One region of the Peribacillus suis genome, then DNA from elsewhere that is predicted to be linked to it. Evidence: riboswitches for the same ligand, from Rfam matches in the RefSeq annotation. Region 1 holds a riboswitch; the other holds the start of a gene.

What was found. Region 1 has a riboswitch for lysine ahead of AC503W_RS14350 (aspartate kinase). Riboswitches for the same ligand answer to the same signal wherever they lie in the genome.
Region 2: linked by a shared signal. The riboswitch ahead of AC503W_RS18710 (amino acid permease) and the one ahead of AC503W_RS14350 (aspartate kinase) in region 1 are both predicted to bind lysine.

The regions. Positions count from the first base shown of each region.
Region 1 is NZ_CM182019.1:2,939,902-2,943,327, forward strand. It holds gene AC503W_RS14345 (DUF3899 domain-containing protein) at 131-481, shown strand; gene AC503W_RS14350 (aspartate kinase) at 589-1,821, opposite strand; lysine riboswitch at 1,910-2,087, opposite strand; gene uvrC (excinuclease ABC subunit UvrC) at 2,149-3,426, opposite strand, start outside.
Region 2 is NZ_CM182019.1:3,795,871-3,799,296, forward strand. It holds gene AC503W_RS18705 (LacI family DNA-binding transcriptional regulator) at 1-631, shown strand, start outside; lysine riboswitch at 862-1,044, shown strand; gene AC503W_RS18710 (amino acid permease) at 1,142-2,593, shown strand; gene AC503W_RS18715 (glycoside hydrolase family 13 protein) at 2,641-3,426, opposite strand, start outside.

The DNA.
Region 1 (3,426 bases):
GCCGTTTTATCGGATTTTTTAGAATACTATTATGTTTTTTACTATCGCTTTTTCATACTATTTCAAAAAATCATTTTTGTTTATTTAGTGTTTTTGATATACTTATAAAAAGAAAATCGAGGTAAAAAGAATGAAAAAAATACTTATAGGTACGGGATTTGGTATCGTGCTATCCATTTTGTTATCCCTTATATTCCATCAAAATCTCTCTCTATTGAATTTTATTAATATGACCTTTTACATCAGTGGAGGACTGATTCTTCTAGCATTGGTTACTTTCGTCGTCCAACGAGGATTTTTCGACGTAGTCTTTTATAGTTTCCGGAGAGTATTCCAAATACAAAATCAGCATGTAGGGGAGGAAAAAGAAGACATCCCTAAACTTTCCGATATCATCTCCCTTTCCTCTTCCTTCACCCTTGTCGTAGGTCTTATCCTATTTTGCATCATGCTACTCTCTCTAGCCGTCTATTATCTTTAATCTTAATCTTTCCATAGAGTCCGGGCACCGAAAAAGGGCAACCTTTTTTTAGGTGCCCTTTTTCTTTATAAAAGCATTAGGTACATCTTTTCATCAGTTTTAATCAATCAGGCAAGGACTTTGGCGTGCTGTCCAAGTTTGAACGCCTCGTGAAGCGCTTCGACCGCTTTGACCATTTCCTTTTCGTTTACGACGGTAGAAACTTTGATTTCCGAAGTGCTGACCATTTTCACTTGGATCCCTGTATTCGCCATGACTTCAAACATCTCTGCGGCCACTCCGGGATTGGAAACCATTCCTGAACCGACGATAGAGACTTTAGCCAACTCGCCTTCCGTTTCTATACCATCAAATTCCAACTGGCTTTTATTGTTTTCAAGAACCATTAAAGCTGCTTTTGTATCTTCGCTTTTAATAGAGAAAGAGAGATTGGTCGTATCTTCTGATGTCATGCTCTGGATGATGATATCTACATTTATGTGATTTTTCGCCAGTGTCGTGAAAATCGTGGATAATACACCAAGTGACCGAGGCAAGCCGTTCACTGTAACTCTTGTGATGCTATCCTCAAAAGCAATACCCCGTACAATTAAATTCTCTTCCATATTCGCTTCCTCCTCAATGATGGTCCCAGATTCTTTTTCTAAGCTTGAACGGACTTCAAGCGAGATTTGATAGTTTTTTGCATATTCAACGGCCCTTGGGTGCAGGACCCCAGCCCCTAAATGGGCCAGCTCCAACATTTCGTCATAAGATACGGATGTTAATTTCCTGGCGTTTTTTATGTAGCGTGGATCTGTTGTGAAAACACCGGTTACATCGGTATAAATATCGCATCGGTTTGCGTGTAGTGCTGCGGCTATGGCAACCGCCGTTGTATCGGAACCGCCCCGACCCAATGTCGTGATTTCCCCATGTTCATCCATTCCTTGAAAACCGGCAACGATGACGATCTTTTTTGCTTGCAACTGAGCTTGAATTCTGGAAGCATCGATATTTAAAATTCGCGCATTTCCGTGAACGGACTCTGTCTGCATCCCAGCCTGCCAGCCCGTAAAGGATACGGCTTCATGCCCCTTTTCCACCAATGCCATCGTTAACAAGGCAATCGTAACTTGTTCCCCGGTCGTCAATAACATATCCATTTCCCTCTTACTTGGGGATGCGGAAATATCTCTCGCCATGGAAACCAATTCATCCGTTGTCTTCCCCATTGCCGAAACAACGACAACGACGTCATTACCTTTTTCAGCTTCCTCGATTACACGATTAGCGACATGTTTGATTTTCTCGACACTCCCTACAGAAGTACCGCCAAATTTTTGTACAATCAGTGCCATTCTCATGCACCCTCTCTATCTTTTTTAGGCAATAAAAAAAGCAATGAGAATATCTCATTGCTGTGGTTACGTATCCGTTCAGTAATCACAGTGAGATAGCTCTCCAAGGTATCAACCCTGACAATCTGCCATCTTTTAAATGGTCAGACCAGAAAAACAAGGTATGAGTCTTGTTTTCCTTCGGCGTCATTCCCTTTCAAAACCCTTCATTGAAGCTCATACTTCTCTAGGTTTTTACTATTGAATTCCGCACCTCTATCAGCACTTTAAATTGTCTTGTTTAAAAATTCCTTTTAAGCATAGCATAGGAAAAAGACACTCGCAAGGTCATTCTTGTAATTTTCTAAAGATTCCATCCGCTACATTTTTAGGCATTCCCGCTTCGATTATCTGTTCGACTGAGGCCTCTTTCATTTTTTTCAATGACCCGAAATGCCGAAACAGCTGCTTTCTTCTTTTCTCACCTACACCTGGAATATCATCCAGAAGTGAATGAATGGCATTTTTCCCACGAAGCTGGCGATGGAAAGTAATCGCGAACCGATGCACTTCATCTTGGATTCTTTGTAGCAAGTAAAATTCCTGACTTCGCGAATCAAGTGGAATCAGTTCGAGCGGGTTTCCAATCATCAATTGGGATGTCCTGTGTTTTTCATCCTTAATAAGGCCAGAAAGCGGAATATCGAGACCGAGTTCATTTTCCAAAATGTCCCGAACGGCCTCCACATGTCCTTTCCCTCCATCGATGATGATCAAGTCAGGAAGTGGAAGGCCATCTTTTAAGACGCGTGAATATCTCCTTCGGACAACTTCACGCATCGATTCGTAATCATCAGGCCCTTTCACCGTTTTAATTTTATACTTTCGATACTCCCGCTTTTCCGGTTTGCCATCAATGAAAACGACCAAAGCAGATACAGGATCACTTCCTTGAATATTCGAGTTATCAAAAGCCTCGATACGATGTGGAGTGTAGATGCCTAACTTATCCCCTAAATTCTCCACTGCCTTGATCGTTCTTTCTTCATCCCGTTCAATTAATGAGAACTTCTCTTGAAGGGCGATGGAGGCGTTTTTATTTGCCAGTTGCAGCATATCCTTTTTCGCGCCCCTTTTCGGATGAAGCGTTTTTACACCAAGCAAGCTCTCCGCCAGCTCGGCATCAACAGACTCCGGCAACAATATCTCTTTTGGCTTAAAGTGATTGGCCTTTTCATAAAACTGTCCAAGATACGTAAGAAGCTCCTGTTCCGGTTCATCGTAGACCGGAAAGAGCGAAACATCTCTTTCAATCAGTTTCCCTTGACGCACAAAAAATACTTGTACGCACATCCACCCTTTATCATAGGCAAAACCGAATACGTCCCTGTCAATGAAATCAGTCGTCATCATTTTCTGTTTTTCCATTGTAATCTCGATGTGGGCAATTTTATCCCGATATTCCTTCGCCCGTTCAAAATCGAGCATTTCAGAGGCTTCAAGCATTTTTTCCGTGAGTTCTTTCTTTATCTCGGTATGACCGCCATTTAAAAATCGGTTAATATCATCGACGATTTGCTTATATTCCCGTTCCTCTACATCATAAACGCAAGGGGCCAAGCACTG
Region 2 (3,426 bases), 860 kb from region 1:
ACAAATGAAGCAACTCGATGGTATCATCGTCTGTTCTAGAATCTCAGAAATGAAAGTGCTCTTGGAGTATCATGTCTACGGTCCGATTATCTTATGTGAAGATACAACTCAGTCTGAATTTTCTTCGATCAGCATCGACCATTATGCCGCCTTTTCCTCAGCCCTCGACTACTTGGTAAACAAGGGATATAAGAAAATAGGCTACAGTCTTGGGCGAAAAAAGAGCAGGAATAGTTCACTTCGGATAAAAGCGTTTCAAGATAGCATGAAAAAACATCATTTTATCAGTAAAGAGGAATGGCTGTTTGAAGGCAGTTACTATATCAAAGACGGAGAAAGAGCCTTTCAAGAATGGGTCGCCATGCAGGATAAGCCGGAGGCCATCATTATAACGAACGATGATACGGCAGCCGGCTTCATCATTTCCGCTCAAAAAGCGGGAGTTAAGATACCTGAAGACGTCGCCATCCTTGGTTTCAATAACGATAGTATTAGCGAAATGCTGGATATCTCGACTATATCCCTACCCTTGGATTCGATTGGGAGAATGGCTGTTGACCTTTTTGAGGATCCTGCCACGATCAAACATGTAAAGCTAGGTTTCAGCCTTATAACGCGAAAAAGTGTCTAATAATCAGAATTATTTGATTTTATTATTCACCTATATTATCCAGTTGAGCGCGAAATGGTTTGATTCATGTCTAATTAGGGAAAAAGATACTTGAAAAATAAACATTGCGCTCTCTAGAGGAATATTTTATAATTTTAATATAGCAAATTTCATTCAGTGACTCACAAACTGTATGTCACCATTTAAAATTCGCGTTATTAACAGTACGAATTGAATACTTCCTCATTTACCGATGAGTTAGAGGCTGCGACTTATAAAAGTAACACGGACGAGATTCAGGAAAGTTGACGACTCCGTTTGAAAGGATAAGTTGCCGAAGTGTAGAAATATTCCTTGTATTTCTAGGCTGGCGATGTTTTCGAAAAGGAACATCACTGTCACGTTTTCATAAAACGTGGGGAGCTATCTTCGGAAGGATTAAACGGGTATCTATATACAGCCGTCGATCTTTTTCGACTGCTGTTTTTTTTATATTCCGTCCCCTTCCCATAAAAAGGAGTGTAACATCAATTGAAAAATCAACAACAAAATTCAAATCCTACTGAACTGAAAAGGAGTCTGAAAGCTAGGCACCTTATGATGATATCTCTAGGTGGAACAATCGGCACCGGGCTATTTTTAGCGAGTGGTGGTGCCATTCATACGGCTGGCCCCGGTGGTGCATTAGTTGCTTATGCGGTAATTGGCGCCATGGTTTTTTATTTAATGACAAGCCTTGCCGAGATGGCTGCTTATATGCCAGTTGCCGGTTCGTTCCGCGTTTATGCATCCAAATTCGTCGATCCCTCTTTCGGTTTTGCGATTGGGTGGAATTATTGGTATAACTGGGCCATCACGATAGCAGCTGAATTGGCGGCCGTTGTCCTGATCATGAAATTTTGGTTCCCGGATACTCCATCATTCATTTGGAGTGCCGTTGCATTACTCATCATGTTCTTAATTAACTATATGTCCGTTAAGGGCTTTGGCGAAGCCGAATATTGGTTTGCAATGATTAAAATCGTGACCGTCATTATCTTCTTAATTACTGGTTTTTTAATCATTTTTGGTATCATGGGCGGAAATGATCCAATTGGTTTTTCTAATTTCACCATGGGTGATGGGCCATTTAATGGAGGCTTCTTTACCATTCTAGGAGTCTTCATGGCAGCTGGCTTCTCCTTCCAAGGAACGGAATTGCTTGGAGTAACCGCTGGAGAAAGTGAAGATCCTGAGAAAAACATCCCTAGGGCGATAAAATCCGTTTTTTGGCGCATTATCTTATTCTATATCCTAGCAATCTTTGTCATAGGAATGATCATTCCTTTCACGGATGCACGTTTACTAAGTGAAGATGTTGCCGTCAGTCCATTTACGCTGGTTTTTGAACGCGCAGGCCTTGCCTTTGCCGCTGCTGTCATGAACGCAGTCATTTTAACATCCGTACTTTCAGCTGGTAACTCTGGCATGTATGCATCAACCCGTATGCTATGGGATTTAGCACGTGACGGAAAAGCACCGAAGTTCCTTGGCAAGCTTGATAAAAGAGGCGTACCTGTAAATGCCCTTATCGTGACTTCTTTAGTCGGATGTCTTGCTTTCTTGGCTTCCTTCTTCGGGGATGGAGTCGTGTATATTTGGTTACTGAACGCTTCCGGTATGGCTGGTTTCGTCACATGGGTCGGGATTGCCCTTGCCCACTATCGATTCCGAAAAGCTTATATCGCTCAAGGTCTGGATTTAAATGACCTCCCATACCGTTCAAGAACCTTTCCGTTCGGTCCGGTTTTTGCGCTTGTCCTTTGCCTCTTCATCATCCTTGGACAAGGCTATCAAGCTTTCAGCACGGACGGAATTGATTGGAACTCCATGTTTGTTTCCTACATTGGTCTTCTTTTGTTCTTCGTTCTCTGGCTCGGATATAAAATTAAACATAAATCCAAAATCATTCCCCTTGAGGAATGTGATCTAAAAGTGAAATAAAAAAAAGGACCTGAATCTCTCTTCAACAGAGAAGTTCAGGTCCTTACTTATTTCAAAAGGTAGACACGGCATTCATATGGACGCAACGGTTCACTGGAGACCGTGTCGCTTTCCTCCTGCTCATAATTGCCGATCAACAGGGTAGCCTTTAATGAATGTAACGCCGTCGGTATCGTCAAAGTCGCTTCTTGTCCCTTAAAGTTGCATAGCACAAGCACCTTTTCCTCACCTAGCGTCCTCGTATAGGCAAAAATCTGTTCATCATCCGGACAAAGTAAATCAAAACGACCATATACGATAATGTCATGTTGTTTACGTAATTGAATGAGCTTTTTATAAAAATGAAAAATGGATTGATGATCATTATAGGCCTTCTCTGCATTGATTTCCGGGTAGTTGGCATTCACGCCGATCCATGGAGTTCCTGTCGTGAATCCCGCATTCCGTCCATCATTCCACTGCATGGGTGTTCGCGCATTATCTCGACTACGTGCATGAATGGCAGCCATCATCTTTTCTTTTGACCATCCATACGTATTCACTAATTCTTCATAGGAATTCATCGTTTCTATATCACGATACTCTTCTATGCTTTCAAAAGCGATATTGGTCATTCCCAGCTCTTCCCCCTGGTAGATATAGGGTGTCCCCTTTAACATATGAAGACAAGCAGCAAGCATCTTCGCACTTTCCACCCGATACTCCCCATCATCTCCGAATCTTGATACAACTCTTGGCTGGTCATGGTTATTCCAGTACAAACTGTTCCAACCTACCTCTTCCAACCCATATTGCCATTTTGAGAGAATCCCTTTTAAATCGCTCAGATCCCA